2 regions of the Streptomyces sp. NPDC107550 genome follow, and region 1 is predicted to be linked to the other one. Evidence: riboswitches for the same ligand, from Rfam matches in the RefSeq annotation. Region 1 holds a riboswitch; the other holds the start of a gene.
What was found. Region 1 has a riboswitch for glycine ahead of gcvP (aminomethyl-transferring glycine dehydrogenase). Riboswitches for the same ligand answer to the same signal wherever they lie in the genome.

Region 1 (15,388 bases):
AGTGGGAGTCCTACGGGCTGATCGCGGCGCTGCCGGACGGCGGCTACGACGCGTCGGCCGTCCTGGTGGCCGAGCTGATCGGCGATCTGGGCCGGTTCGGCATCGAGCCGCGTCATCTGCGGGTCATGCGGGCCGCCGCCGACCGGGAGGCCGGCCTCGTGGACTCCGTCGTCGCCCCCCTCAAGGTGCACCGCAATCCGCAGACGCGGGCGCTCGCCCAGGCCCGCGCCAAGGAGCTGGCAGGGCTGACCGTGCGGTTGCACGCGGCACTTGTGCAGACCGCTCTCGGGGTGCGTCTTCCCTGATCGCAGGGGCGGGCGAGCGCCGTGGGCCCGGCCCGCGGAGCATGCCCGACTACCCAAACCGGCCGGGCACGTCCTAGGGTTGCTGTGTGAACGAGCTCGACGTCGTAGGTGTCCGGGTCGAAATGCCCTCCAACCAGCCGATCGTGCTCCTGCGTGAAGTGGGAGGCGACCGCTACCTCCCCATCTGGATCGGACCGGGGGAGGCGACAGCCATTGCCTTCGCCCAGCAGGGCATGGCCCCCGCGAGGCCGCTGACGCACGACCTTTTCAAGGACGTGCTGGAAGCGGTCGGTCAGGAGCTGACCGAAGTCCGGATCACGGACCTGCGAGAAGGCGTGTTCTACGCGGAGCTGGTGTTCGCGAGCGGGGTCGAGGTCAGTGCCCGCCCGTCCGACGCCATAGCGCTCGCGCTGCGCACGGGCACGCCGATCTTCGGCAGTGACGGGGTCATGGACGACGCCGGCATCGCGATCCCGGACGAGGAGGAGGACGAGGTGGAGAAGTTCCGCGAGTTCCTCGACCAGATCTCACCCGAGGACTTCGGGACCAACAGTCAGTGATCAGCGGGCGGCCGCCATTCGGCGGTCGCCGCGGCACATTCGGCTAGCCTTTCCCCGCGGTGGGACACGGGAAACCACTCGTAGGGTGATTATCACTCGGCGTGGCGAGTGTGGCGTTCGTTGACGCACCCCCTGTGACTGCCTACCGTCGAGAGGGCAGGTCAAAGAGGAGGTCGGCGTGAGAAGCAGCGGCGACGGTACGGCTACGGGCGGACCGTACTCGTTTCACGGCAGCGCGGCCGATCACCCTCAGCAGCTCTCGCAGGTCGTGCCTGCGGGGTCGGGGGCGGAGGGCGACGCGACGTCCGAGCAGATCGGGTACCGGGGGCCGACCGCGTGCGCGGCGGCCGGGATCACGTACCGCCAACTGGACTACTGGGCCAGGACGGGCCTGGTCGAGCCGAGCGTGCGGCCCGCGTACGGGTCGGGGACGCAGCGGCTCTACAGCTTCCGGGACGTCGTCGTCCTGAAGGTCGTCAAGCGTTTCCTGGACACCGGCGTCTCCTTGCAGAACATCCGGACGGCCGTGCAGCATCTGCGCGAGCGCGGGTTCCGGGACCTGGAGCGGATGACGCTGATGAGCGATGGGGCCACGGTCTACGAGTGCACGTCGCCGGCCGAGGTCCACGATCTGCTCCAGGGCGGGCAGGGGATCTTCGGGATCGCCGTCGGAGTGGTGTGGCGGGACGTCGAGGCGGCCCTGTCGCAGTTGCACGGCGAGCGCGTCGACACCGGCGAGACGCTGGTCGGGCACAACCCCCAGGATGAGCTGGCCAGGCGGCGCAACCGGGCCGTGTGACGTGGCTGAGGTCCCGTTGTCAGTGGCGTAGGGCAGCATCGGACATGTGAGAACCGCGCCGACGATCCTGCATCTCGACATGGACGCCTTCTACGCCTCGGCGGAGCAGGCGTCCAAGCCGAGCCTGCGCGGGAAAGCGGTCGTCGTCGGCGGGCTCGGACCGCGCGGAGTGGTGGCCACGGCGTCGTACGAGGCGCGGGTGTTCGGGGTGCATTCGGCGATGCCGATGGGGCAGGCGCGACGGCTCGCTCCGAACGCGGCGTATCTGGTGCCGAGATTCCGGCTGTACAAGGCGGTCAGCGAGCAGGTCATGGGGCTGCTGCGGGAGCTGTCGCCGCTGGTGGAGCCGTTGAGCCTGGACGAGGCGTTCGTCGATCTGGAGGCCGGGGGCACCGCCTGGGACGAGGAGTCCGCGCGGGCGGTGGGGGTGCGGCTGCGGGAGGACATCCGGCGGGTGACCGGGCTGACCGGTTCGGTGGGGCTCGCCGCCTCCAAGATGCTCGCCAAGATCGCCTCGGAGGAGGCGAAGCCGGACGGGCTCTTTCTGATACCGCCGGGGACCGAGCGGGCGCTGCTCGGGCCGAAGTCCGTGCGGATCCTGCCGGGCGTGGGACCCGCGACCGGCGACCATCTGCGGCGGGCCGGCATCCTCACGGTCGCGGAGATCGCGGAGGCGGGCGAGGACGAGCTGGTGCGGCTGCTGGGCAAGGCGCACGGCAGTCACCTGTACGCGATGGCGCTGGCGCACGACGACCGGCCCGTGGTCGCCGAGCGCGACTCCAAGTCGGTGTCCGTCGAGGACACGTACGACGTCGACATCCACGACCGGGTGCGGGTGCGGGCCGAGGTGCAGCGGCTCGCCGACCGCTGCGTGGAGCGGCTCAGAGGAGCCGGGCGGTCGGGACGGACCGTAGTCCTGAAGGTGCGGCGGTACGACTTCTCGACGCTGACCCGTTCGGAGACCCTGCGCGGGCCTACCGACGACCCCGGGGTGGTGCGGGAGGCGGCGGCGCGGCTGCTGGAGTCCGTGGACACGACCGGGGGCGTCCGGCTGCTCGGCGTCGGCGTCAGCGGGCTCGCGGACTTTACCCAGGAGGACCTGTTCGCGCAGGCCGCGGCGGCGGCTGAGCGGGCCGAGGAGGCGACTGCCGGGGGCCCGGGGGCGGGGAGTACGGGTGGGGGTGCGGAGGGCTCAGAGGGGGTTGCGGGGGCCGTGGTGGGGGTGCTGGGGGATGCGGGGGACTCTGGCTCTGGTGGGGGTTATGGGGGCGGGATTGGTGTGCGTGGGGTGGTGGGTGCCGGGGATACGGGCGGGCCTAGTGCTGCCGGTGGTGCGGGTGGAGCTGGTGGAGCCGGTGGTGCGGGCGGAGCCAGCGGTGTCGGCAGTGCCGGTGGTGCGGGTGGGGCCGGCGGTGGCGGTGATGCCAGTGGTATCGGCGATGGCGGGGGCTCCGATGGGGCCGGTGTGTCGGGCGTGGCCGGTGTTGGGCCGGGCGTGCCGGGGGGCGCGGTGGCTCAGGCGGGGGCCGGGGCTGTCGTGGCGCCCGGCGCACAGGGCGCGTCGGGGGCTGAGCGGCGCTGGATGGCGGGCCATGACATCCGGCACGCGGAGTTCGGGCCCGGGTGGGTGCAGGGCAGCGGGCTCGGACGCGTGACGGTGCGGTTCGAGACGCCGTACTCACGGGTGCCGGGGCGGGTGCGGACCTTCGCCGTGGACGACCCGCTGCTGGAACCGGCGGAGCCGTTGCCGTTGGTGCCGGTCGAGCCGGAGGCCGGTGACGCGGCGGAGGAGGGCGCGGGCAGTGCCGGGGAGCCGGGGGCGAGGAAGGAGGCGGGGAGTCCGGGATGAGCGCAGGGGAGCGAGATGCCGTAGAGAAGCGGCCGGGCGGGAGTTCCGCCGAGCGGGGGAGCGGGCGTGGTTCCAGGGGCGGTCCGGTCAGCGGCGGGGGTCGTCCTCGGGGCGGGCGGTCCGGCCGAAGGTCAGGTCGTCCGGGGCCGGCGGCGCGGTGACGTCCAGTCCGTAGTGGTGGTAGAGCTGGAGTTCCTGCTCGGGGGAGAGGTGGCGGCCCACGCCGAAGTCCGGGGCGTCCTTGATCAGGGCGCGGTCGAAGGGGACGCGGAGGGTGCCGTCGACCAGTTCGCTCGGCTCCAGGGGCACGAAGGCGTCCCGGCTGAACAGACCCGTCCGTACGGCCGCCCATTCGGGGACTCCGGTGGCGTCGTCGAGGTACACCTCGTCGATCGTGCCGATCCGGGCCCCGGTGCGGTCGAAAGCCTTGCGGCCGATCAGATTGCGCGGATCGACATCGGTCTGCACGGTGCCTCCAACTGATCGCAACTCATGTGTAAACACTACGAAAGAGCACAATGAGGAAGGCGGCCACTCGAACCCCTCGGCCAAGTAGCCGCTGGTAGGCTGGCAGACGGCTGCTGACCCCGTGCGGGAGAGTCCCCGGACAGTCGTCGGGGGCGCCGAAGGAGCAAATCCTCCCCGGAATCTCTCAGGCACCCGTACCGCACGGACGAGGTCACTCTGGAAAGCAGGGCGGGGCGCACGTTTTCCGCTCTCACCGACGGTGAAAACCGGCATGCCCCGTGGGAGCGCGGGCCGGGCCGGTGAAGCTCTCAGGTTGAGATGACAGAGGGGGAGGCCGTCCGGGCACCCGCGCCGTGGTGCCCCTCGTAGGTCGCAATGACCAGGAGGCCCCCGTCATGACCGCCCATCGCATTCCGCTCTCCGAGTTGGAGCAGGGAATCCCCTTCGAGCAGCGCCACATCGGCCCGGACGACGCCGCGCAGGCCAAGATGCTCGCGCAGGTCGGCTACGGCTCGCTCGACGAGCTGACGGCCGCCGCGGTGCCGGACGTCATCAAGAGCGCCGAGGCGCTCGACCTGCCCGGCGCGCGGACCGAGGCCGAGGTCCTGGCCGAGCTGCGTTCGCTCGCCGACCGCAACCAGGTACTCGGCTCGATGATCGGCCTCGGCTACTACGGCACGTTCACCCCGCCGGTCATCCTGCGCAACGTCATGGAGAACCCGTCCTGGTACACGGCCTACACGCCGTACCAGCCGGAGATCTCGCAGGGCCGCCTGGAGGCGCTGCTCAACTTCCAGACCATGGTCGCCGAGCTGACCGGCCTGCCCACCTCCGGCGCCTCCCTGCTGGACGAGGGCACCGCCGCCGCCGAGGCCATGGCGCTGTCCCGGCGCATCGGCAAGGTCAAGAACGGCGTGTACGTCATCGACGCCGACGCCCTGCCCCAGACCATCGCCGTGATCCAGACCCGCGCCGAGCCGACCGGCGTCGAGATCGTCGTCGCCGACCTCAGCGCGGGCATCCCCGCCGAGGTCGCCGAGCGCGGTGTCGTCGGCGTCCTCGTGCAGTACCCCGGCGCCTCCGGTGCCGTGCGGGACATCAAGCCCGTCATCGACCAGGCGCACGAGATGGGCGCGATCGTCACCGTCGCCGCCGACCTGCTCGCCCTCACGCTGCTCACCTCGCCCGGCGAGCTGGGCGCGGACATCGCCGTCGGCACCACCCAGCGCTTCGGCGTGCCCATGGGCTTCGGCGGCCCGCACGCCGGCTACATGGCGGTCCGCGAGAAGTTCGCCCGCTCGCTGCCCGGCCGCCTGGTCGGCGTCTCCGTCGACGCCGACGGCAACAAGGCGTACCGGCTCGCGCTCCAGACCCGTGAGCAGCACATCCGCCGCGAGAAGGCCACCAGCAACATCTGCACCGCGCAGGTGCTGCTCGCCGTCATGGCCGGCATGTACGCCGTCTACCACGGGCCCGAGGGCCTGAAGACGATCGCCCGCCGCACCCACCGCTACGCGACCGTTCTCGCCGCCGGTCTCACCGCGGGCGGAGTCGAGGTCGTGCACGGCTCGTACTTCGACACCCTCACCGTGCGCGTGCCCGGCAAGGCCGCCGCTGTCGTGGACGCGGCCCGCGAGGGCGGGGTCAACCTGCGCCTGGTCGACGCCGACCACGTCTCCGTCGCCTGCGACGAGACGACGAACCGCGCGCAGCTCGCCGCCGTGTGGAGCGCGTTCGGAGTCGAGGCCGACATCGAGGCGCTGGACGCCGAGGCCGTCGACGCCCTTCCGGCCGGCCTGCTGCGCGAGGACGAGTACCTGGCGCACCCGGTGTTCCACCAGCACCGCTCCGAGACCGCGATGCTGCGCTACCTGCGCAAGCTCGCCGACCGCGACTACGCGCTCGACCGGGGCATGATCCCGCTCGGCTCCTGCACGATGAAGCTGAACGCGACGACCGAGATGGAGCCGGTGACCTGGCCCGAGTTCGGTCAGCTCCACCCGTTCGTGCCCGCCGAGCAGGCCGAGGGCTATCTGACGCTCATCCGCGAGCTGGAGGAACGTCTCGCCGAGGTCACCGGCTACGACAAGGTCTCCCTCCAGCCGAACGCCGGTTCGCAGGGCGAGCTGGCCGGGCTCCTCGCGGTCCGCGGCTACCACCGCGCCAACGGCGACGAGCAGCGCACCGTCTGCCTCATCCCGTCCTCCGCGCACGGCACCAACGCGGCGAGCGCTGTGATGGCCGGCATGAAGGTCGTCGTCGTCAAGACCGCCGACGACGGTGAGGTCGACATCGCGGACCTGCGCGCGAAGATCGAGCAGTACGCCGACGAGCTGGCCGTACTCATGATCACGTACCCCTCGACGCACGGTGTGTTCGAGGAGCACGTCGCCGACATCTGCGCCGCGGTGCACGACGCGGGCGGCCAGGTCTACGTGGACGGCGCGAACCTGAACGCGCTGGTGGGTCTCGCCAAGCCGGGCCGCTTCGGCGGGGACGTCTCGCACCTCAACCTGCACAAGACGTTCTGCATCCCGCACGGCGGCGGCGGCCCGGGCGTCGGTCCGGTCGGTGTGCGCGCGCACCTCGCGCCGTACCTGCCCAACCACCCGTTGCAGCCGGCCGCCGGTCCCGAGACGGGCGTCGGCCCGATCTCGGCGGCGCCGTGGGGTTCCGCGGGCATCCTGCCGATCTCCTGGGCGTACGTGCGTCTCATGGGCGGCGAGGGGCTGAAGCGGGCGACGCAGGTCGCGGTGCTCTCCGCGAACTACATCGCCAAGCGCCTGGAGCCGCACTTCCCCGTGCTGTACACCGGGCCCGGCGGGCTCGTCGCGCACGAGTGCATCATCGACCTGCGGCCGATCAGCAAGGCGACCGGGGTCAGCGTCGACGACATCGCCAAGCGGCTCATCGACTACGGTTTCCACGCGCCGACCATGTCGTTCCCCGTGGCCGGGACGCTGATGATCGAGCCGACGGAGAGCGAGGACATCGTCGAGCTGGACCGGTTCTGCGACGCGATGATCGCTATCCGCGGGGAGATCGAGAAGGTCGCGTCCGGGGTCTGGCCCGCGGAGGACAACCCGCTGCGGAATGCTCCGCACACGGCCGGGATGCTCGGCGGGGAGTGGGAGCACGCCTACTCGCGGGGCGAGGGGGTCTTCCCTGCGGGGGTGTCTGTGGCCGACAAGTACTGGCCACCGGTTCGTCGGATCGATCAGGCGTTCGGGGATCGGAACCTTGTTTGTTCTTGTCCGCCGTTGGATGCGTACGAGGGGTAGTTGGCGGGTTTTAAGGTGCGGGTCTCTCTTCGGAGGGGCCCGTGTCCTTTTTTGGGGGTGCCCCCCGGGGGTGGGGGTTCGTGCGGGTGCGTTGGGGCTGAGCGCGCAGTTCCTCGCGCCCCTATCGGGGCTTGCCCCCTGGGGATTCGGGGTTCGTGCGGGTGCGTTGGGGCTGAGCGCGCAGTTCCCCGCGCCCCTGTCGGGGCGCTTGTCCTCTCGGGGTTTGCAGGCGTCAGGCTGCTGTTACTACTCGGGAGAGGGGGCGGTGGGGGGCGATGATCGTTCCGTTGGGCAGCAGTTCGCCGGTGTCCTCGAAGAGGAGGACGCCGTTGCACAGCAGGCTCCAGCCCTGCTCCGGGTGGTGAGCCACGGGGAGCGCGGCCTCGCGGTCCGCGGAGTCGGCTGAGGGGCACGAAGGCTGGTGCTGGCACATGGAGGGGATCTTTCGCTGCGAAGTGATCTCGATGACGTCGGCTTGGCCGTGGTGCTTGACGGTGCTCGTGGCGCTCGTGGTGCTCGTCGGGTGTGTGGTGGTCGTCGTGTGCGTCGTGTTCTGCTTGCCGCGGCTTGAAGGCTCGTTCATGGCCGCCCCCCGATTCATTCGGTCGGAACCCAGTGTTGCCCCGCGGGAGTCGTTCCGCAGGTATTTCGTAGCAGCGGTCCTCACTGGAGCTAGACGCATCACTCTTGCGGGCGGTTCAGGTCAACTGCACGGCCTCTTCGGATGGTTCGGGGTGGCCCGTGCGGGCTAGTCCTCCCGGGTGCGCGCGGCGCGGGCGCGGGCAGGGCTGTGCCCCGCGACCGGACGGCGGGCGGCGCGGGGCACAGGGCGGGTGGTGCTTCCGGTCGCGTCAGGCGATGAGGGTCGCCGGCGGCGGGGTGAGGCGGTGGGTCAGGACCGGCAGCAGGTCCGCCACGCGGTGCGGGCGGTACGCGGCGATGCCGGGCGGCGCGGGAGCGAGCGGGACGAGGATGTCGTCGGCGGCCGGCCGGCCCTCGCCGGCGTCCGCCGCGGGGTCGCCGTGCAGCCACAGGGTGAGCATGTACAGCTCCGGCACCGACAGCAGGCGCGGCTGGTAGGTCTTCGGCAGGGCCTCCGCCTGGCGCAGCGCGCGCTCGGTGGAGGTGACGTAGGGACCCTCGAAGAAGTGCGAGAACGCCCAGCCGTCCGCGGTGAGCAGGGTGTCGGCGGCGGCCAGGGAGCGGTCGTCGCAGCGGATCAGGAACCGCCAGCCGCTGAGCCGCGCGCGGGCCTGGCCTGTGGCGTCGGTGATGCGGTCCAGGACGTGGACCGGCAGCGGGAGTTCGGGGCGGGCGGAGGCCGCGGAGCGCAGCGACGGGGTGCGTGCCTCGCGGACGGCGGTGGGGGAACCGAGGGCCGTGAGGACACTGCGCAGGGCGGGCGCGGGAGCCGGCGGGACATGCAGGGGCATGGTGGGTCGCCTCTCGTGTGGACAGGCACGTGGAACGGGGCGGTGCGGAGCGAGCGGACGGCGCTGTCTGCTGCGGGTGCGCATAGGTGCGCGAGGAAAGTGCGCGGGGCAGAGGGGGCGGGGGCCTCGGCCGCGGGCGCCGACACTCTGTCTCGTCCGCGGAGTTTATACGACGTATGTTCCATCCGTGTTTCCGGATGGGCGCCGGATACACCTGGCAAGGCGTTCTTCGGCCGTCGTGGCAGCGGTGATTTGTGGGTTTGCTTCCTATTTACCGGGGAACCCACTCGGGTGACCTCGGCCTTTCCACCGGGCCGGTCGGCCGATTCCGATCGGCGTTTTTCACCAGGCTTCCGGCCGGTGAATCTGCGGCGGGCCGCATGCCTAAGGAATGTGCCGCGGGGTAACTGCTGGGAGCGTACTGCTCCGCGGGCCCGCGCGGGGCGTTATCGATCACATCGCCTGGGCATCATCCACCGTGACACGCGGCCGGATCAGCGGGCTGCCCACGCGAGGAAGGACGCTTCCATGGGGGAGAAGGTCGATGCGGGCGCCTTTGATCTGGGCGACCGGCGGCGCTACCGCCACAAGCTCGACGAGTGCCTGACGGGGCTCGGGAGGCTGCTGGAGGAGAAGCGGTTCGACCGGGCTAAGAATCTCATGGGGCTGGAGATCGAGCTGAATCTCTGCGGCCCCGACGGCACCCCGAGAATGATGAATGCGGAAGTTCTGGAGCGCATCGCGAGCCGGGATTTCCAGACCGAACTCGCCATGTTCAACCTTGAAGTGAACATTGCCCCGCACCGGCTGGGCGGCCGCGTTCTCGACCAGCTCGCCGAGGAGTTGCGCACCGGTCTCGGCTATGCGCACCGCAAGGCCAACGAGGTCGACGCGGGAATCGTGATGATCGGAATTCTGCCCACGCTCGGCGCGGACGATCTCGTCTCCGCGAACCTCTCCGCTGTCGATCGGTACACGTTGCTCAACGACCAGATCGTCGCCGCGCGCGGCGAGGACTTCCAGCTCGACATCGACGGCGTCGAGCGGCTGACCTGCACGTCTTCCTCCATCGCGCCCGAAGCGGCCTGTACGTCCGTGCAGTTGCACCTTCAGGTCACCCCCGCCCGGTTCGCCGATGTGTGGAACGCGGCGCAGGCCGTCGCCGGCGTACAGATAGCGCTCGGCGCCAACTCGCCGTTCCTGTTCGGGCGTGAGCTGTGGCGTGAGTCGCGGCCCCCGCTGTTCCAGCAGTCCACGGACACGCGTGCGCCGGAGATCGCCGCGCAGGGCGTGCGTCCGCGCACCTGGTTCGGGGAGCGGTGGATCGATTCGGCGTACGACCTCTTCGAGGAGAACCTGCGCTACTTCCCGCCGCTGCTGCCCATCGTCGACGACGAGAGCCCGCTGAAGGTCCTGGACGCGGGCGGTGTGCCGAGCCTCGCCGAACTCGTGCTGCACAACGGCACGGTCTACCGCTGGAACCGGCCCGTGTACGGGATCGCCGACGGGGTCCCGCACCTGCGTGTGGAGAACCGGGTGCTGCCCGCCGGTCCCACCGTCATCGACGTCATCGCCAACACGGCCTTCTACTACGGCGTCGTACGGGCGCTGGCCGAGGACTCCCGGCCCGTGTGGTCGCGGCTCTCCTTCGACGCGGCGTCCCGCAACTTCGACGCCGCGTGCCGGTACGGGATCGACGCGCGCCTGGAGTGGCCGCGCCGGGGCCGGTTCGGCGGCACGGAACAGGTGCCGGCGGTCGCCCTCGTACGGGACGAGCTGCTGCCGCTGGCCGCCGCCGGGCTCGACGCGTGGGGAGTCGAGCCCGCCGACCGCGACCTGTACCTCGGCGTCATCGAGGAGCGCTGCCGGCTGCGGGTGAACGGCGCGTCCTGGCAGGCCGCCACCTATCACCGGGCCAGGGAGAGCGGGCTCGCCCGGGACGCGGCGCTCGCGGCGACGACCCGCAGGTACTGCGAGCTGAGTCATGTCGGCGAGCCCGTGCACCAGTGGCCCGTGGGGCTGCCCGAACCGGCCGTGCCGCTCGGCTGACCGGCGGTCAGGAGCTCTTGGCGCCCGCCTCGATGATGGCCTTCAGGATGACCTCCTGGATGTCGGCCGGGTCGGTGACCTGGTGGCCGGAGCCGCCGGTGGCCGCCGCGAGCTGCTCGATCTCGTCCTTGTCGGTGTCCGGGCCCACCGCGATGGCGATGATCGGCACCGGGTGCTCCGCGTCGGAGAGGTCTTCGAGCTGGGAGACGAGACTGCTGCGGGAGATCGAGCCCGGGTCCTCGTTGACGCCGTCGGTGACGACGACTAGCGCGTTGAACTTGCCGTCGCGGTAGGAGGAGACGGCCTCCCGGTAGGCGGCGAGGGTCGTGTCGTACAGGCCCGTCGCGCCGCCGGGCACCGGCTGGAGCGAGCTGAACGCGGCGGACAGGCGGTCGCGCTGGGTGCCGGCGCCCTTGCGGTCGCCGAGACGCTCGGTCGGCACGAGCTTCTTGTAGTCGCGGTCGCCGTCCAAGTGTGTGGCGAACTCCCACAGCCCGATCTCGTCCTCGGGCGTGAACGTCGACAGGGCCGCCAGCATCGACGCCTTGGTGACCTCCATACGGGACTCCCCACGCCCCGGCACCGGGTTCGCCATCGACGCCGACGCGTCCACCACCGTGGAGATACGGGCGCTCTGCACGGTGATCGTCCACATGCCGAGGGTCTCCTCGACCTGCTCCTGGCTGGGCGGCGCGGCCGTCGGTTCCGCGTACGGCTGCGGGGAGCGGGCGCCCGCCTGCTCGGCGACGGCCCCGGGCGAGGCGTCGCCGTCCGTACGGAAGCCGTGCTCGCGCAGGATCGAACGGCCCTCGGGCGCGCCGAGCAGCGTCATGAAGCGGACGGCGGCCCGGCTCTGCGCGGTCGACAGGCGCGACTCGTCGACCAGGGAGAGCGGGTAGTCGAGCTGCGGGGAGCCGTCCTTCGGGTAGAAGAGGTCGAGCGCGCCGCCGTCCTCCGCGTCCTCGTTGTGCGTGAACGCGGCCTGCTCGGACAGGACCAGCGCCTGGTTGCGGCGCGGATTGCCCTGCTCGGTGCCGGAGGAGTCGCGGGCCACGGTGTCCAGGAGCTGGCCGTCCGTGTCCGAGGTGCGCTGCGAGAGGACCTTCGCCATGGCCGCCGCCTGGGTGCCCTGCTTGTCGCCGGAGTCCTTCGCGGCGGACGCCAGCTTCGTCAGCGCCAGCAGGCCGGTCGCGCTGCGGGACGGGTCGGCGGCGCCCAGGCGCAGCTTGTCGTCCTGCGTGGCGGCGCCGGTCAGCTCCGTCCAGGAGTACGTCTTGCGGGGCCAGCCGAACTGCTTCGCGGCCGCGGGCACCATGCCGACGCCGATGGGGGAGGAGGCGATGTTGCCCGCCGCCTTGACCTTGGTGGCCTTGGAGTTCTGCGCGACGCGCTGGAGCCACAGGTTCGAGTCCGGCACCCACACCTGGTAGTCGGGCGTGCTCGTGCCGGTGCGCAACGACTCCGCGACCTTGTAGGAGTCGCGGGCCGTGACCGTCACGTCGAGGCAGCGGCCGTCCGTCGTGAGCTGCTCCTTCCTGGAGTGGTCGGCGGCGTCGGCCAGCGCGGGCGCCACGTCGGGGGAGGCGACCACGCCGATGCGCACCGGGTCGCCGCAGCCGCTGCCGAGGCCGAGGAGGTCGCCGCGGACCGCGAGGGCCGTACCGGCGGCGACGACGAGCACGAGGGCCGTCGCGATGGCCACCGTCCGCCCCCGCGACCGGGGTCGTGGGTCGGCCTCGGCCGTCCCGTACCCGTCGGGCATGCTGCTGTGACGTCCCATGGCGGTGGTGCCCCTCCCTGAGCCATAAAGGCAGTTGCGATATAAGCGGTGAAGCAAGAGAGGGCTGCGGTGCGGCAGTCTGCGGCGCCCGTCCCCCTCGGCCTGTCGCGCGCGATCTTCGTACCTGCATTCGAGACCCTAGCGGGGCGGCGTGAGGGATGCGGCGCGATTACTGAACTGGAGTCAACTGTGCAGGTGGAGACGGGGTCCGTGGCCGGATCTTTTCCCGAAGAGCGGTCCTCGCGGCGGATTCTGCGGGACGAGACGGTGCTCGTCCTGGCGCTTTCGCTCGGTGCGAGCGGAGTATCCGCCCTGATCAGCTTTGTCGGGTCGGTCACCAAACCGGGCGGTCTCAAGGACCAGGCCGCCACCCTCAACGCCTCGGCGGCGCCGGGGCGTCCGTGGCTGGATCTCGCGTGGCAATTGTTCGGGATCGCCAGCGCGCTCGTGCCCGTGGCGCTCGTCGCGCACTTCCTGCTGCGGGAGGGCGGAAGCCTGCGCACGATCGGCTTCGACCGCGCCCGGCCGTGGTCCGACACCGGGCGCGGGGCGCTGGTGGCCGCGTGCATCGGCAGCACCGGCATCGCCTTCTACCTCGCCGCGCGCGGCCTCGGCTTCAACCTCACCGTCGTGCCCGAGGCGCTGCCCGACGTGTGGTGGAAGTTCCCGGTGCTGATCCTCTCCGCCGCGCAGAACGCGGTGCTGGAGGAGGTCATCGTCGTCGGCTATCTGCTGCGCAGGCTCGGCCAGTTGGGCTGGTCGCCGGGGACGGCGCTCGTCGCGTCGTCCGTGCTGCGCGGCTCGTACCACCTCTACCAGGGCATCGGCGGTTTCTTCGGCAACCTGGTGATGGGCGTCGTCTTCGTCTTCCTCTACCGGCGCTGGGGGCGCGTCGGCCCGCTCGTCGTCGCGCACACCCTGCTCGACATCGGCGCGTTCGTCGGATACGCCCTGCTCGCCGGGAAGGTGGGCTGGCTGCCGACCCCCTGAACGCGCGGCGCCCTCACACCGCAAGCTCCCCGTCGAGCACGGTGACCGCGTCGCCGGTGAGCAGGGTGCGGGCGCCGCGCAGGCCGACGCGGACGAGGCCGGTGCGGGCTGACGCCTGGAGGCCGGTGAGATCGGCGCGGCCCAGACGCGGGCCCCAGAAGGGGGCGAGCGCGGTGTGGGCGCTGCCCGTCACGGGGTCCTCGTCGATGCCGACCCGGGGGAAGAAGCACCGCGAGACGAAGTCGTACCCGCGCGCCGGGTCCGCCGCGCGCGCCGTGGCGATGATCCCCCGCTCGGACAGGGCGGCCAGCGCCCGCAGGTCCGGCGCGAGCCCCCGTACGGTCTGCTCGTCCGCCAGTTCGACCAGCAGGTCGCCGATGGCCTCCCCGGTGTCGTACGCGCACAGCGGCGCGGCCCCGAGCACCTGCACGAGCCCCTGCGGTGCGGGTTCCTCGGTGAGCGGCGCGGTCGGAAAGTCCAGGGTGATCGCGCGGCCCGGCCCCGGCTCCGCGACGAGCAGCCCGCCGCGCGTCGAGAACCGTACGGGGCCATCGGCGGCGCCCGTCGTGCGCAGGACGTGGGCGGTGGCCAGCGTCGCGTGGCCGCACATGTCGACTTCCGTCGTCGGCGTGAACCAGCGCAGCTCCCAGTCCGCGTCGCCGCCCGGCGGAAGGGGGCGGGCGAACGCGGTCTCGGCGTGGTTCATCTCGGCGGCGACGCTTTGGAGCCAGGAGTCGTCCGGGAAGGCGTCGGTGGGGTAGGCGTCGAGGAGCAGTACGCCGGCCGGGTTGCCGGCGAAGGGGCGGTCGGTGAAGGCGTCTACGACACGGATACGCATGCCGGAACGGTAGGGGCCGGGCCGGCGCCCGCGCCAAGGCCAATCCGGGGTGACTGGCCTTGGCGCGGGCGCGGGCGTCGGTGGTCCGCGCGGCTCAGGGTGCTTTGTTCGTCCGGTGAGGTCGAAGAGGTGTACGTCGTCGATCTGTTGGTCGCGGTCCCGCCCGACGCCTCTACCTGACCTTGGCCGGGTCGAGGAGATCCGGGCCGTAGAGGTTCGGGGCGTGGAGGTCTGGGGCGTGGAGGTCTGGGGCGTGGAGAAAAGCGCCTTCTCCGCTTGGTGTTGCGTCGGCGGAGAAGGCGCCTTTGTCTTTTCTGCTGCCCGGGGTGCCAATTCCCTTTCCGGCTGGGTGTGTTGCTCCGGTGAGGGGAGTTCCGGGCTTTTGGGTGGTCAGGCCTTGTCGAGGTAGAACTTCTCGTGCTCGCCGCCGTTGGCGTTGATCTGACAGTTGACCGTTCCGCCGGGGCCCGTCGCGGTGGTGACGCCGCTGCCCGTCACCATCCTGAGGAAGATGTTCGGAAAGGCCGCCGACTCGAAGGAGAACGAGCCGTCGGACTGGGCCCGCAGCCGGTACTTCTCATAAGGCCCGCAACCGAACTGACAGTTCACCGTGCCGCCGCCGGCCATGGTGGTGGGGACGCCGGTGCCGTCCATCCTGAGGTACACGTTCGGGAACGCCGCCGATTCGAAGGCGTACGTCCCGTCCGACTGCGGCCGGACCTTGAACGACGTCCAGGACCCGGGGCCGTACTGACAGTTCACCTTCCCCGCGCCCGGGTCGGTCGCGGTCGTGACCCCGGTGCCGTCCATGCGCAGGCAGATGTTCGGGAAGAACGTGGACTGGATCGTGACGGGTGCGTCGCCCAGCTTCGCCAGGTCGGCTGCCGATAACGGCATGATGGCCTCTTCCTTCGCGTAGGGAGGTGCGGGAAACGAGCGGGATCCGGTGCCGGTGACCGTGAAGTCGCGGCGCGGGAACCCGGGCAGGGGAAAGCCGTGACGGTGCCTGGTGATACGGCTTCATGAGTGACCGCTT
Region 2 (15,388 bases), on a different contig from region 1:
AGTTCCCCGCGCCCCTGAGGGGGCTGACCTGATCGTCCGCTTCCAGCCTCTCGGGGAGGCCCGCGCCCGTCAGGCCGTAGAGACCGAGGTCAGAACTCCCGGACCCGCCCCCCGACCACCGTCGCCCGGACGGGATTGACCGCCTGCTCCGCAGGACCCAGCGCCAGCGGATCCTCCGCGAACACCGTCAGATCAGCCACGTACCCCACCCTGATCCGCCCGACGGAGTCGGAGACACCCCCGGCGACGGCAGCCGCCCGCGTCATCCCCACGTACGCCTCCCGCGCGGAAACCGCCTGCCCGGGCTGCACCGGCGCCACCCCGGGCTCCTCGACGGGCCGCCGCAACTGGCAGTCCGCCAGCCCGACGCGCGGGTCCCCGGGCCCGATGGGCCAGTCGGAGCCGAGCGCGACGACGGCGCCATGGTCGAGGAGGTCCCGCGTACGCCACCCCCGCGCGGCCCGCTCGGGCCCGATCCGCCGCGACCAGTTGTCACTGCCGTCGGCCCGCGTGTGCCGCGTCCCGTGCACGGGCTGGAGCCCGGCGACGACCCCGAGCTTCTCGAACCGCCCGAGCTGGTCGTCCGGCAGCGACTCGATGTGCTCGATGCGGTGCGGGGCGCTGCTCCCGGCCGGCGGCCCGACCTCCTCCAGGACGTCGAGGGCGTACCGCACGGCCTGGTCGCCGATGGCGTGCGTCGCCGTAGGGATGCCGCGCTCGCTGAAGAACCGTACGGCCGCGCGGTACGCGTCGAGGTCGTGCCAGAGAGGGGCGCGGTTCTCGCCGAGGCAGTCGGGGTGCTCGAACCAGGCCGTGCCGTTGTCGGCGGTGCCGTCGAGCATGAACTTGGCGCCCTCGACGTGCCAGCGCCGCCCGCGCAGCCCCTGCTGACCTGCGACCGTCTGCCAGACGTCGGGGGAGGAGTCGGCGGGCACGAGCGGCGAGCACCGCACCCGCAGCGGCAGTTCGCCGTGCGCCTCGATGTGGCGGTAGACGTCCTCGGAGGGCTCGGTGAAGTCGAGGGCGTGCAGCCCGGTCAGACCGCTCGCGGCGAGCTGTTCGAGCTGGTCGAGGACGTACCCGGCGCTGGTGGCGAGCGGCAGCTCGGGGTAGTGGGCGAAGACGAGGTCCATGGCCTGGAGTTCGAGGACGTACCCGGTGGGCCGCCCGTCCGGTCCTGTGACGACGGAGGAGGCGTCGGAGAAGGTCTCGCGCCCGGTGAGCCCGGCGAGTTCGACGGCCCGGGGGCTGATGACGAGGGCGTGGGCGTCCTGCGTCATGAGGGAGACGGGCACCCCGGGGAACCGCTCCCCGAGGACCGCGCCGGACGGCTCCCCGTCGAAGACGTTGACGTCGAGGTCGTACCCGGTGATCCAGTCGCCGCCGGAGCCCGGGACCGCATCGGCGACCCGTGCCAGGACGGCGTCCAGGGTCCCCGCGCCGGACAGGTCCACGCCCCGCCCGATCTCGATCGAGCCCCACACGGGGTGGGCGTGGGTGTCGACGAGCCCGGGCAGGACGGTCGCGCCGGGGAAGTCGTGGACGCGGGTGCCGGGCCCACGCAGGGCGGCGATCTCGGCGGCGGTGCCGACGGCGACGATCCGCCCGTCGGTGACGGCGAGCGCGTCGGCGGCCGGGGCGCCCGGCGCGTCCGGCTCCAGCGTCTGGACGCGGCGGGCCGTCAGGATGACGTCGGCGTGCACAGGGTCCTGCCTTCTTCCGTGGGGGTGGGGGCGACGGGCTCGACGGTGCGCAGGGCGCGGGCGAGCCCCCAGTAGACGAGGGCGGCGACGAGCATCCCGGCGGGGATCGCGAGGTCCAGGCCGCCCAGGGCGGTGGCGATCGGGCCGACCCAGAACGTGGTGCTCACCCACAGCAGCGAGACGACCCCGCCGGCGACGAGCGCCGCGATGCCCGGCCAGTGCACCCCGCCCCGGTACCAGAACGCGCCGCCGCGCTCCTGGCGTAGCAGTTCGGCGCCCCGGTAGCGGTTGCGGCGCAGGGCGAGGTCGGTGACGGCGACGGCCATCGCCGGGCCGGTGATCACGACGACGAGCTGGAGCATCGTGTTGACGCTGGTCAGGAAGTCGAAGACGAGGATCGCGTAGAGGGTCATGGCGGTGCCGAGCGCGCCGATGACGAGGACGGCGGGGATACGGGCGAGCTTCACGCCGACCGACTGGATGGACAGGCTCGCGCTGTAGGCGGTCATGCCGTTGTTGGCGACCGTGTTGAAGACGACCGCGATGACGAAGACGGGCACGAACCAGCCGGGGAGCACCGACTCCAGGGCCGTCTGCGGGTCGGCCATGTCGAGGGTGGTCGCGGCGAGCGCGCCGATGGTGGTGAACACGACGCTCGGCAGATACGCGCCGAACGCGGTCCACCCGGCGATGGCCTTGAGGGAGCTGGAGCGCGGCAGATAGCGGGCGAGGTCCGGGCTGTTGCTGTACGACAGGGCGGTCGAGCCGATGATGGTGAACCCGGTGCCGAGGGCGGCGGCGAGGGCCGTGCCGTGCAGCGGGGCGTCCGGTACGTAGGAGAAGTCCGCGGAGCCGAGCACGTACCCCGTGACCACGACGAAGACGACGGTCAGCAGGATGCTCAGCGCCGCGTACAGGCGCACGATGGTCGCGTAGCCGTAGATCGCCACGAGCAGGGTGATCGCGGCGATGACGCAGATGACGACGGCGTCGAGGCCGGGGGACTCGGGCAGCCCCCACTCCTTGGCGAGTCCGATGCCGGCGACGGAGGCGGCGGACCAGTTCAGCGCCAGGTAGGCGGAGGCGATGAGCCAGCCGGTGACCACGAGGACGATCTTGTTGCCGAGTACGCCGTAGAAGGCGCGGGAGATGACCGAGCCGCTGGTGCCGGCGGCCGGGCCGCTCGCGGCGACGACGCCGGTGGCGATCCACAGCAGGTTCCCGGCGAGGATCACGCCGACGGCCTGCGGCAGCGAGAGCCCCATCAGCACGAGGGAGGCGCCGACGGCGAAGCTCAGATAGCTGACGTTCGGGGCCGCCCAGACGGCGAACAACTGGCGGGGGTGGCCGATGCGCTCCTCGTCCAGGACGAGGTCGATGCCCCTCGTCTCTGGCTGACCTGGGCGTTCGGTCGGTGGTGTGCTCATGGGTGGCCTCTCGGACTGCGGCGGCGCTGCCGCACGTACCGGTTATTGGTTGAGTGCCCAATAATCTGTTGGTCGCCCATCCAATAGGCTGCGCACCATGACGTCAAGACCTGTCGGGGAAGCGACGCGGGAGCGGCCGCGGCGTGTACGCAAGCCGCCCGGCGAGCGGCGCGCGGAGATCGTGCGGACGGCGGCGGGGATCGCGCTCGCGGAGGGTCTGGAGCTGATCACGCTGCGTCGCGTCGCCGACGACCTCGGGGTACGCCCCGGACTCATCGGCCACTACTTCCCGGCGGCCGACGATCTGGTCGCGGAGGCGTTCACGTACGCGGCCGAACGGGAGCGGGCCGCGCTACTGCCGCCCGCGGAAGGGGAGTTGGCGCCGCTGGACCGGCTCGCGCTGTTCCTCGTCCGGCTCACCGGAGGCGCCCACACCGACCTCAGCCGGCTCTGGCTCAACGCCCGCCACCTCAGCCGCTTCAAGCAGCCGCTACGGGAGGCGGTCGCCGCCCAAGAGGCGGTGACGCGAGGGGAGTTGGTGGCGCTCGTCGAGGCCGGGGACTTCCGCGCCGGGGGCGGGGCGCTGCGCGCCGCGCTGCACATCCTGGTCGCCGTCGACGGCATGGGCACCTACGCCAACGCGGACCCCGACGCACCCGACAGCGACCTGTCCGACCTGGACCTGTCGGCCCTCGTCCTCGAAACGGCGGAGCACCAACTGGGCCTGACCCGCGGCACGCTGAGGACCCGGGCCCACGCCCACGGAGTGAACTGACCGAGCCCGGCCGAACCTTCCCGGCGCCCGGGAACCCGCCGTACGGGCCCCCGCGCCGGGGAGGCGGTCAGCACTCGATGATGTTCACCGCGAGGCCGCCGCGCGCGGTCTCCTTGTACTTGACGGACATGTCCGCGCCCGTCTCCTTCATCGTCTTGATGACCTTGTCGAGGGAGACCTTGTGGGAGCCGTCGCCGCGCATCGCCATCTTCGCGGCGGTGACGGCCTTGACCGCCGCCATGCCGTTGCGCTCGATGCAGGGGATCTGCACGAGGCCGCCGACCGGGTCGCAGGTCAGGCCGAGGTTGTGCTCCATGCCGATCTCGGCCGCGTTCTCCACCTGCTCGGGGGAGCCGCCGAGGACCTCCGCGAGCGCGCCCGCCGCCATCGAGCAGGCCGAGCCGACCTCGCCCTGGCAGCCGACCTCGGCGCCCGAGATCGACGCGTTCTCCTTGAACAGCATGCCGATCGCGCCCGCCGCCAGCAGGAAGCGGACGACGCCCTCCTCGTCGGCGCCCGGCACGAAGTTCACGTAGTAGTGCAGGACCGCCGGGATGATGCCGGCCGCGCCGTTCGTCGGCGCGGTCACGACCCGGCCGCCCGCCGCGTTCTCCTCGTTGACGGCCATCGCGTACAGGGTGATCCACTCCATGGCGAGCGCCAGCGGATCGCCCTCGGCGCGCAGCTTGCGGGCCGAGCCCGCCGCGCGCCGGCGCACCTTCAGGCCGCCGGGCAGGATGCCCTCACGGGACATGCCGCGCGAGACGCACGCCTGCATGACCCGCCAGATGTCGAGCAGGCCCGAGCGGATCTCGTCCTCGGTGCGCCACGCCTTCTCGTTCTCCAGCATCAGCGCGGGGATCGACAGGCCCGTCTCCCGCGTGAGCCGCAGCAGTTCCTCGCCGGACCGGAAGGGGTACTTGAGGACCGTGTCGTCGGGGACGATCGGGTTCTCGCCCTCCGCGCCCTCCTGGGCGATCACGGTCTCGTCCACGACGAAGCCGCCGCCCACCGAGTAGTACGTCTTGGTCAGCAGCTCGGCGCCGTCCCCGTCGTACGCCCACAGCGTCATGCCGTTGGCGTGGTACGGGAGCGCCTTGCGGCGGTGCAGGACGAGGTCGTCGTCGTAGGAGAAGGCGATCTCGTGGGCGCCGAGCAGGCTCAGGCGGCCCGCCTCGCGGATCGCCTCGACGCGCTCGTCGGCGTGCTCCACGTCGACCGTGCGGGGCGACTCGCCCTCCAGGCCGAGCAGGACCGCCTTGGGCGTGCCGTGCCCGTGCCCGGTCGCGCCCAGCGAGCCGTACAGCTCGGCGCGGACCGAGGCGGTGTGGGCCAGCAGGCCCTCGTTCTTGAGGCGGCGGGCGAACATGCGCGCCGCCCGCATGGGGCCGACCGTGTGGGAGCTGGACGGGCCGATGCCGATCGAGAACAGGTCGAAGACCGAGATGGCCACGGTGAGAACTCCAATGATGGTGGTAGACGCCGTTGTCTGCCGGGTGGTGCGGAACGAGCGGATGAAACGGTTTTTCGGGGACGGATCCGCGAGCCGGACCCGCCGGGGTGCGCCGGGAGGTACCGGGGTGCGCCCGGAAGCGGTCGGGGCACCGCGCCCCGGACACGGTCCCGCCGTGTCCAGTGTGCGCGGTGCCCCGCACGTCCGTACGTACGAAAGCGTACGAAGTTACGAAAGGCCGGGGTACAGCGGGTGCTTCGCCGCGAGGGCGCTCACCCGGTCCTTGAGGGCCTGCGCGTCGTACGAGGGCTTGAGCGCCTCGGCGATCACGTCCGCGACCTCGCGGAAGTCCTCGGCGCCGAATCCGCGCGTGGCGAGCGCCGGCGTGCCGATGCGCAGCCCGGAGGTGACCATCGGCGGGCGCGGGTCGTTCGGGACGGCGTTGCGGTTGACCGTGATGCCGACCTCGTGGAGGCGGTCCTCGGCCTGCTGCCCGTCCAGCTCGCTGTCGCGCAGGTCCACGAGGACCAGGTGCACGTCGGTGCCGCCCGACAGCACGTTCACCCCGTGCTCGCGCGCGTCCTGCGAGGTCAGACGCTCGGCGAGGATGCGGGCACCCTCGATCGTGCGCTCCTGGCGCTCCTTGAACTCCTCGCTCGCCGCGACCTTGAACGAGACCGCCTTCGCCGCGATGACGTGCTCCAGCGGGCCGCCCTGGAAGCCGGGGAAGACCGAGGAGTTCAGCTTCTTGGCGAAGTCCTTCTTGGCGAGGATGATGCCGCCGCGCGGACCGCCCAGCGTCTTGTGCGTGGTCGACGTCACGACGTCCGCGTACGGCACCGGGTTCGGGTGCAGACCGGCCGCGACCAGGCCCGCGAAGTGCGCCATGTCGACCCACAGGTACGCCTCGACCTCGTCGGCGATCCGGCGGAACTCGGCGAAGTCGAGCTGGCGCGGGTACGCCGACCAGCCCGCGATGATCACCTTCGGGCGGTGCTCCTTGGCGAGCCGCTCGACCTCGGCCATGTCGACGAGGCCGGCCTCGTCCACGTGGTACGCGACCACGTCGAACTGCTTGCCGGAGAAGTTCAGGCGCATGCCGTGCGTGAGGTGACCGCCGTGCGCGAGGTCCAGGCCGAGGATCGTGTCGCCGGGCTTGGCGAGCGCGAACAGGGCGGCCTGGTTGGCGGAGGCGCCCGAGTGGGGCTGCACGTTGGCGTACTCGGCGCCGAACAGCTCCTTGACCCGGTCGATGGCGATCTGCTCGGTGACGTCGACGTGCTCGCAGCCGCCGTAGTAGCGGCGGCCGGGGTAGCCCTCCGCGTACTTGTTCGTCAGGACCGATCCTTGCGCCTCCATGACGGCGACCGGGGCGAAGTTCTCCGACGCGATCATCTCCAGCGTCGACTGCTGGCGGTGCAGCTCGGCGTCGACGGCGCGCGCGACCTCGGGGTCGAGCGCGTGCAGGGACTCGTTCAGTACGGACATCTCGGTCAGCTCCCGGAGAACGCGGTGTACTCGTCGGCGGAGAGCAGGTCCTTCGGCTCCTCGCTCAGCCGGACCTTGAACAGCCAGCCGCCCTCGAAGGGGGCCGAGTTCACGAGGGCCGGGTCCTCGACGACGTCCTGGTTGGTCTCGGTGACCTCACCGGAGACGGGGGAGTACAGGTCGGAGACCGACTTCGTCGACTCCAGCTCGCCGCAGGTCACGCCCGCGGTCACCGTCTCTCCGACCTCGGGGAGCTGGGCGAACACGATGTCACCGAGCGCGTTCGCCGCGTGCTCCGTGATGCCGACCGTGGCGACGCCGTCCTCGACGGCCGACAGCCACTCGTGCTCCTTGCTGTAGCGAAGCTGCTGGGGGTTGCTCATGATGCGAATTCTCCTGTACGCGGGGCGGTGCTGGTGACAGAGGGGTCGGGCGCCTGCGGCGGGCTGCCTCCGGCGCCGGGGGCGGGGCTACTTCTGGCGCTTGTAGAACGGCAGCGCGACGACCTCGTACGGCTCGTGCGTACCGCGGATGTCGACGCCGACGCCCGCCGTGCCCGGCTCGGCGTGCGAGGCGTCCACGTACGCCATGGCGATCGGCTTGCCCAGCGTGGGGGAGGGGGCGCCGGAGGTGACCTCGCCGACGACCTGGCCGTCCGCGACCACCCGCATACCCGCGCGCGGCACCCGGCGGCCCTCGGCGATCAGGCCGACGAGCTTGCGGGGCGGGGCGCTCTCGGCGCGCGCGGCGGCGGCCTTGAGGGCGTCGTGGCCGACGAAGTCGTCGCCGTGCGAGGTCTTCTCGAACTTCACGACCCGGCCGAGCCCGGCGTCGAACGGCGTGAGGTCCGTCGTCAGCTCGTGCCCGTACAGCGGCATGCCCGCCTCAAGGCGCAGCGTGTCGCGGCAGGACAGGCCGCAGGGGACGAGGCCGAGCCCGGCGCCGGCCTCGGTCAGCGCCTGCCACAGCTTCTCGGCGTCGGCGGGGGCGACGAACAGCTCGAAGCCGTCCTCGCCGGTGTAGCCGGTGCGCGCGATGAGCGCCTCGACGCCGGCGACGGTGCCCGGCAGGCCCGCGTAGTACTTCAGGCCGTCGAGGTCCGCGTCGGTGACCGACTTGAGGATGGACGGCGAGTTCGGGCCCTGGACGGCGAGCAGTGCGTACGCGTCGCGGTCGTCGCGGACCTCGGCGTCGAAGCCGGCGGCGCGCTCGGTGAGGGCGTCGAGGACGACCTGCGCGTTGCCCGCGTTGGCGACGACCATGTACGTGGTCTCGGCGAGGCGGTAGACGATGAGGTCGTCGAGGATGCCGCCGTCCTCGCGGCAGATCATCGTGTAGCGGGCGCGGCCCGCGCCGACCGAGCCGATGTTGCCGACGAGCGCGTGGTTGAGCAGGTCCACGGCCTGGGGGCCGCTGACGGTGATCTCGCCCATGTGCGACAGGTCGAAGAGGCCGGCCGCGGTGCGCACGGCGTTGTGCTCGTCGCGCTCGCTGCCGTAGCGCAGCGGCATGTCCCAGCCGGCGAAGTCGGTCATGGTGGCGCCGAGCGAACGATGCAGGGCGTCCAAGGCGGTGGTGCGGGTCATAACAGGTGCTCCCGGGCATGACGGCGATGGCGAGGGTCCCCGTGAAAGGGCCTCCACGAAGGAGGTTCCTCCCCATCTGTCATCGGAACCTGAGAGGTTCGCCCCGAGGGGCTTGCACCTTGGGTGGAACCGCCGAACGGCAGGGGGCGGTCCGCTTTTCAGATGTGCCTCGCCCGCGCGGTACGGGGCCTGAGAGATTCAAGGGAGGGACTTGCTCCTTCGGCGCCCGGCCGTCCTTGGACGTCCGGAACTCTCCCGCGCGGATTCAAGCGGCCGGTATGCAGTTTGCGGGCACATCATTGCATGCCTGTCCGGCGGGCAGACCCCTTGTACCGCATTACCTTCTCTTTACACTTGGCGGGCAGGAGAAGGGTGACCCGAGGGGGAGGGCGATCACGGTGCACAAGTCAGTCGCAGCGGTCTGCGGGGCGGCGCTCACGGGGATGCGGGTGCCGCGGCAGCGGACGGTACGGGACCTGCGCGGGCGGCGCGGGCGCACGCCCCGCCGGATCGGGTTCGCCGAGGGGGACGTGGTCGTCCTGTCGGGGCTGCCCGGCAGCGGCAAGTCCACGCTGATGCGCCGGGCGGTGCCCGCGGGCCCGGTGCTGCTCGTCGACTCCCAGGACACCCGCGACCGCTGGGCCGCCCGGCTGCCGCGGTTCTTGCCGTACGCGCTCTACCGGCCGCTGGTCCGCGTCGCGCACTACAGCGCCCTGCGCCGGGCGATCCGTTCCGGCGCGAGCGTCGTCGTCCACGACTGCGGCACCCAGGCGTGGGTGCGCCGCTGGGTCAGCCGCACCGCGCGGCGCCGGGGCGTCGCCGTCCACCTCGTACTGCTCGACGTCCCCGCCGGCCAGGCGCTGCACGGCCAGCGCGAGCGCGGGCGGGCGGTCTCGCGGTACGCGTTCGCCCGGCACCGCAGGGCCGTCGGCGCGCTGGTCACCGCCACGGAGCGCGGGGAACTGCCCGAGGGGATCGCGTCGGCGGTGCTCCTGGACCGGGCGGCGACCGACGCGCTCAGCGGCATCACGTTCACGCTGACATGAGCGGCCTCGCGGGCGGGGTCGGCGGTACCCGGGCCGGGGCGCGCGGCCACCCGTTATCGTCGGCGCCTATGGAACACCCGGCTACGGAACACGCGGCGACGACACCCCCGGCACACCCGGGCCACCAGGCATATCCGGCGCATCAGTCACCCCTGGACCCTCAGGCACATCCGGCCCACCCGGACCCTCAGGCGTACCCGGATCACCAGGCGTACGCGGATCACCAGCCGTACCCCGAGCACCAGCCGTACCCGGACCACCAGGCGTACCCCGACCACGGGAGTGCTCCCGCGCCCGAGCCGGCGGCCGCGCACGCCCCTCCGCCCGCGCCCGCGCACGCCCACGCGCACCCGCACCCCGCGCAGGGCTGGCCGGCCAACGAGATGGAAGAAGTGCTCGCCGCAGCCCTCGGACAGCCGGGCGCGGGCGGCCGCATCGTCGAGGCGCTCGGCCGCAGCCATCTGTGGATACCCCTGCCCAAGGGCGGCAGCACCGCCAGCCGCGACCTGGACCTGCCCACGCTGGAGATCGACGGGCAGGCGTACGTCCCCGCCTTCACCTCCGAGCAGCAGTTCATGCAGGTCACCGGCGGCCGGATGGACTGCACGGTCGCCCCCGCCGTCGACTTCGCGCGCGGACTGCCCGCCCAGGTCGGCCTCGCCCTCAACCCCGACGGCACGGTCGGCGTCCCGCTGCCCCCGCCCGCCGTCGCCGCGCTGGCCCGCACCGGGCACTCCCCGCTCGACGGCCCCGCGACCGGCGGCCGTGTCCTGCTCTCCGAGCCGGACTGGCAGATCGACCCCGTGGACCTCCTCACCGCCGTCCGCGAGGAGTTCGAGGCCGTCGGCACCGTCCTCACCGCCCGCCGCTGCCTCGCCGTCGTCGAGGACGCCGAGCCGTCGCTGTTCATCGGCGTGGAACTCGTCCCGTCCGACGGCGCGGTCGGCGACATCCCGCTCGACGCGCTGGGCCGCGCGCTCGGCCGGGCGCCCGTCGCCTGGCCCGTGAACCTGGTGTTCCTCGACGTCACACAGGACCCGGTCGCGGACTGGCTGCGCTCCCACGTCCGGCCCTTCTACGTACGGCAAGCGTGACGGCGTGCGTCAAGTCGCTGTCGACGACGCCGCTTAAGCTGGTTTCATGACCTGACCGGTCGGCGCGAGGCCCCGGTCACGCGGGACACGGACGTATCGAAGGGGCGGTTACGGGTGAGTGCGTCGGGCGCGTCCGCGGCCAGTGGGGCCTCCCCCGGCCGGGCGGAGTCGAGACCTTGGGGCAAGGTCGAGCACATGCTGCGCCAGGTCGCCCCCGGGCGCTACGACGCGTACGAGGAACTGCTCCAGGCCCTCGCCGACCCCGCGTCCGGCCAGGTGTGGATGCTGCTGTGGCACGGCCAGGCCGGCTCGCCCGACGCTCAGTACGGGAACATGGAGGTCGACGGCTTCTCGTACGCCCCCTGCGTCACCTCCGCCCAGGAGCTGTCCGCGTCCGGCTGGTCCCGCGCCTACGAGGTGGTCGGCGGCGTCGACGCGGCCCGCACCCTCTACCCCGACCACTACGGGCTCTGGCTCAACCCGCACGCCCCCGGCGGCGGCGTCGGCATCCCCTGGCTCGACCTGCGGCGCATCGCGGGCGGCCTCGACCGGCAGCCCGCGGGCCCGCTCCGGCTGACCGAGCCGACCATCGAGATCCCGCAGTTCTACGCCCTCCTCACGCAGAACGCGCACCGCACGAGCGCCGTCCGCTCGCTGCGCCGCGCCTGGGTGCAGCCCGCGCTCGGCGCGCCCTACCTCGCCATCGGCCTCGACGTGTACGACACGTCCCCGGCGTCCGTGGACGCGGTCCGGGCGATGATGCAGCAGTCCGTCCCGGCCGTGCCCGAGGGGCTGCCGGTCTCCACCGTCGCCATGTCCGACGCGCACGACCCGGTGGCGATGTGGCTGCGGGCCCACGCCCGCCCGTTCTACGACCGCGACGCCCACGCGGCCCCCGCCGCCGGCGCACCCGGCGGCTACGGCTACCCGCCGCCGTACGGCGGGGCGTACTGAGCCTTTCCGCCGCTTTTCCGCTACCTTCCGCCGCCTTCCGCGCTCCGAACTCCCGCCGCGCGCGGACGATTTCGGGAACAGGACGGTTGGACAGGAGAACCGCACCTGTGGGCCCTATGTCCGACCTGGCGCCGATTGGGCCCCAACTGCCCACTGTCCGCACGCCGTTCACGGCCGTCCGGATAACGGAACCCCCCAGACAGCATCACGTTTAGGCATCCATTCCCCGCCGGGTCTGGCTACAGCTCATACCCAGGTTGAAGACTCCCGCACCAAGGGGCTTCGCCTCTGTGTACGACGAGTTCGACGGACTGAACCACGCCGCTACAGCGGCAAGTGCGGGCCGGTCACCGCCGGTTGAGAGGGGTCCTTGCCACGATGACGGCACCATTGCACGACACGACCGCGGAAGCGGAGCCGACCGCGCCGGTCGACGCCGCCGCGAGCGACGCGGGTCGCAAGGTCGAGGGGCGGTCCCTGAAGCAGATCGCCTGGAACCGTCTCAAGCGGGACAAGGTCGCCCTGGGCGGTGGCATCGTTGTCGTACTCCTCATCCTCGTCGCGGTCTTCGCGCCGCTGATCGTGGGCCTGCTCGGCCACCCGCCGAACGACTTCCACCAGGACAAGCTGGACCCGCTGACGAACATGCCCCAGGGCGCGCTCGGCGGCGTCAGCGGCGACTTCCTCTTCGGCCTCGAACCGAACAAGGGCCGCGACGTGTTCAGCCGCATCGTCTACGGCGCCCGCATCTCGCTGCTCGTCGCGTTCCTCGCGGCGATCGTCGCCGTCGCCCTCGGCACGCTGTTCGGCATCATCGCCGGCTACTTCGGCGGCTGGGTCGACGCGCTGATCAGCCGCGTCATGGACCTGCTCCTGTCGTTCCCGCAGCTCCTGTTCATCATCTCCCTGGTCTCGGTCCTCCCCGACGACCTGCTGGGCCTCACCGGCAGCGGGGTGCGCATCGCCGTCCTCGTCATGGTCATCGGCTTCTTCGGCTGGCCCTACATCGGCCGCATCGTCCGCGGCCAGACGCTCTCCCTGCGCGAGCGCGAGTACGTGGAGGCGGCCCGCTCCCTGGGCGGCGGCTCCCGGCACATCCTCTTCCGCGAGCTGCTGCCGAACCTCGTCGCCCCCATCACCGTCTACACGACGCTGATGATCCCGACGAACATCCTCACGGAGGCGGCCCTCAGCTTCCTCGGTGCCGGTGTCCGGCCGCCCACCGCGTCCTGGGGCGGCATGCTCCGCGACGCGCTCGAGACGTACGAGCACGACCCGATGTTCATGGTCTTCCCCGGCGTCACGATCTTCGTCACCGTCCTGGCGTTCAACCTCTTCGGGGACGGGCTGCGTGACGCGCTCGACCCGAAGGGTTCCCGGTGACCGATCCAACAGGCTTGCCCAGTAAGCCCCCTGCCGCACCGTCAGGTGGCCCCAACTCCCTGGTTCTTCGGCGCTTCGCCCAGGACCGCGATCTCGGAGGTTACGAGAAAATGTCCACAGGTACCTCGAAACGACGGCTCGCCGCCGGCGCGGCCCTCGTTGTCGCGGCGCTGGTGTCGACCACGGCGTGCGGCGGCGGCAACGGCGACGACTCCAAGGGGTCGTCGAAGGGCGCGGGCTACGACGCCGCGTACAACAAGGTCGCCAACCCTTCGACGAAGAAGGGAGGCACGCTGAAGATGGTCGGCAAGCAGGACCTCGACTCCGCCGACCCGCAGCGCGCCTACTACGGCATGACGTGGGACTTCATGCGCTTCTACACCCGTCAGCTCGTGACGTACGCGCCCAAGCCGGGCAAGGCGTCCACCGAGCTGGTCGGTGACCTCGCCGAGGCCCCCGCCAAGATCACCGACGGCGGCAAGACCTACACGTACAAGCTGCGCGACGGCATCACGTGGGAGGACGGCTCCCCGATCACCGCGCAGGACGTCAAGTACGGCATCGAGCGCGGCTGGGCCACCGACACCATCACCGGCGGCCCGCAGTACATCAAGCAGAACCTCGACCCCAAGAGCGAGTACAAGGGCCCCTACAAGGACAAGTCCAAGGACAAGCTCGGCCTGAAGGCGATCGACACGCCCGACGCCAAGACGGTGATCTTCCACCTGCCGAAGCCCAACGGTGACTTCGAGCAGTTCCTCGCCATGCCGACCGGCTCCGCGGTCAAGCGCGAGAAGGACACCGGCGCCAAGTACACCCAGCACCCCTTCTCCGCGGGCCCGTACAAGTTCCAGTCGTACAAGGCCGGCAAGAAGATCGTCCTCGTGCGCAACGACAAGTGGCAGAAGTCCTCGGACCCGGTCCGCGCCGCGCTGCCCGACAAGATCGACGTGACGATCTCCGCCAACCTGGAGGAGAACGACAAGCGTCTGATGGAAGGCGACTACGACGTCGACCTGAACGGCACGGGCATGACCCAGTCGGGTCGCGTCACCGCCGTCCAGGACCACAAGAACAGCGTCGACAACATGCGCACCGCCTTCGTGCGCTACGTCGCCCTGATCCACACCGCGAAGCCGTTCGACAACGTCCACTGCCGCAAGGCCGTGTTCTACGGCACGGACTTCGCCGGTCTCCAGCAGACCCGCGGCGGCAAGCTGGCCGGCGGCGACATCGCCAACTCCACGCTGCCCGTCTCCATCAAGGGCCACAGCGACTACGACCCGTACGGCGTCCTCGCCCGCAAGGGCAAGCCGGACGTCGCCAAGGCCAAGGACGAGCTGAAGCAGTGCGGCAAGCCCGGCGGCTTCTCCACGAAGATCACCGCCCGTAACAACAACCCGGGCGAGGTCGACACCGCCGAGGCGCTCCAGGAGCAGCTCGGCAAGGTCGGCATCAAGCTGGAGGTCGACGCCCTCGACGGCGCCGAGACCTCCGCGATCACCGGTTCCCCGAAGGTCGTCAAGGCTCGCGGCTACGGCATGACCATGAGCGGCTGGGGCCCGGACTTCCCGTCCGGCCAGGGCTTCGGCCAGCCGCTGTGGGACAGCCGCTTCCTCGCCTCCACGGGTAACTACAACGAGTCCCAGATCAAGGACAAGAAGATCGACGGCCTCTTCGACAAGGCCATCGCGGAGACCGACCCCGACAAGGCCGGCAAGATCTACGAGGAGCTGGACCACCGCATCCTCGACCAGGCCGACTGGATGCCCTTCATCTACGAGAAGAACATCACCTGGCGTGGCCCGCGTCTGACCAACGTCTACATGTCCGACGCGTACAGCGGTCGCTACGACTACGCCTCGCTCGGCGTCGTCAAGTAACACCCCCAGCCGGGCGGCGGACCGCGTCCGCCGCCCGGCCCCGCTCCGCTCCGCCGCCGAAACCCGCCAGTCCGAAGGGCAGGTGATGGCCCCGGGCGGCGACCACGACCCTCACGAGGGGCCGGGTCCGCCGCCGGGCCGCGCACAGTGCTTGCTTATCTCATCCGGCGCCTGTTCGCCGTAGTCATCATGGTGCTCGTCGTCCTGCTCGCGACCTTCACCATCTTCTTCATGCTGCCCAAATGGGCGGGTCAGGACATCGCCGTCCTCTTCGCCGGCAAGGCCACGGGAGCCGAGCAGCTCGCGGGCATCCGGATCAAACTCGGTCTGGACGACCCCGTACTGGTCCAGTTCTGGGACTTCATCAAGGGCATCCCGATGGGGCGCGACTACGTCAACGGCAACGACGTGACGCACTGCGCCGCCCCCTGCTTCGGGTACTCCTTCCGCACGGAGGAGCCCGTGTGGAACACCCTGAAGGACGCCCTGCCCGTCACCGGCGCCCTCGCCGCCGGCGCCTGCGTCCTGTGGCTCGCCGCCGGCGTCGCCACCGGTGTGCTCTCCGCCCTCAAGCGCGGCACCCTGTGGGACCGCGC

Region 2: another riboswitch for glycine. It lies ahead of gcvT (glycine cleavage system aminomethyltransferase GcvT); the one in region 1 lies ahead of gcvP (aminomethyl-transferring glycine dehydrogenase).

The regions. Positions count from the first base shown of each region.
Region 1 covers NZ_JBVKBC010000022.1:7,134-22,521, forward strand. The annotation lists gene ftsR (transcriptional regulator FtsR) at 1-305, shown strand, start outside; gene ACZ7LY_RS24815 (bifunctional nuclease family protein) at 392-865, shown strand; gene ACZ7LY_RS24820 (MerR family transcriptional regulator) at 1,044-1,664, shown strand; partial or broken gene ACZ7LY_RS24825 (DNA polymerase IV) at 1,711-2,805, shown strand; gene ACZ7LY_RS24830 (PRC-barrel domain-containing protein) at 3,601-3,981, opposite strand; glycine riboswitch at 4,096-4,191, shown strand; gene gcvP (aminomethyl-transferring glycine dehydrogenase) at 4,377-7,262, shown strand; gene ACZ7LY_RS24840 (DUF5999 family protein) at 7,495-7,695, opposite strand; gene ACZ7LY_RS24845 (hypothetical protein) at 8,114-8,695, opposite strand; gene ACZ7LY_RS24850 (glutamate-cysteine ligase family protein) at 9,224-10,744, shown strand; gene ACZ7LY_RS24855 (substrate-binding and VWA domain-containing protein) at 10,752-12,524, opposite strand; gene ACZ7LY_RS24860 (CPBP family intramembrane glutamic endopeptidase) at 12,714-13,514, shown strand; gene ACZ7LY_RS24865 (PhzF family phenazine biosynthesis protein) at 13,528-14,352, opposite strand; gene ACZ7LY_RS24870 (fibroblast growth factor) at 14,743-15,249, opposite strand.
Region 2 covers NZ_JBVKBC010000015.1:95,766-111,153, reverse strand. The annotation lists gene ACZ7LY_RS20940 (amidohydrolase) at 90-1,703, opposite strand; gene ACZ7LY_RS20935 (purine-cytosine permease family protein) at 1,682-3,130, opposite strand; gene ACZ7LY_RS20930 (TetR/AcrR family transcriptional regulator) at 3,228-3,905, shown strand; gene ACZ7LY_RS20925 (L-serine ammonia-lyase) at 3,973-5,358, opposite strand; gene glyA (serine hydroxymethyltransferase) at 5,587-6,846, opposite strand; gene gcvH (glycine cleavage system protein GcvH) at 6,852-7,229, opposite strand; gene gcvT (glycine cleavage system aminomethyltransferase GcvT) at 7,317-8,432, opposite strand; glycine riboswitch at 8,499-8,600, opposite strand; glycine riboswitch at 8,601-8,700, opposite strand; gene ACZ7LY_RS20905 (AAA family ATPase) at 8,876-9,478, shown strand; partial or broken gene ACZ7LY_RS20900 (enhanced serine sensitivity protein SseB) at 9,817-10,572, shown strand; gene ACZ7LY_RS20895 (enhanced serine sensitivity protein SseB C-terminal domain-containing protein) at 10,687-11,526, shown strand; gene ACZ7LY_RS20890 (ABC transporter permease) at 11,905-12,909, shown strand; gene ACZ7LY_RS20885 (ABC transporter substrate-binding protein) at 13,020-14,792, shown strand; gene ACZ7LY_RS20880 (ABC transporter permease) at 14,940-15,388, shown strand, end outside.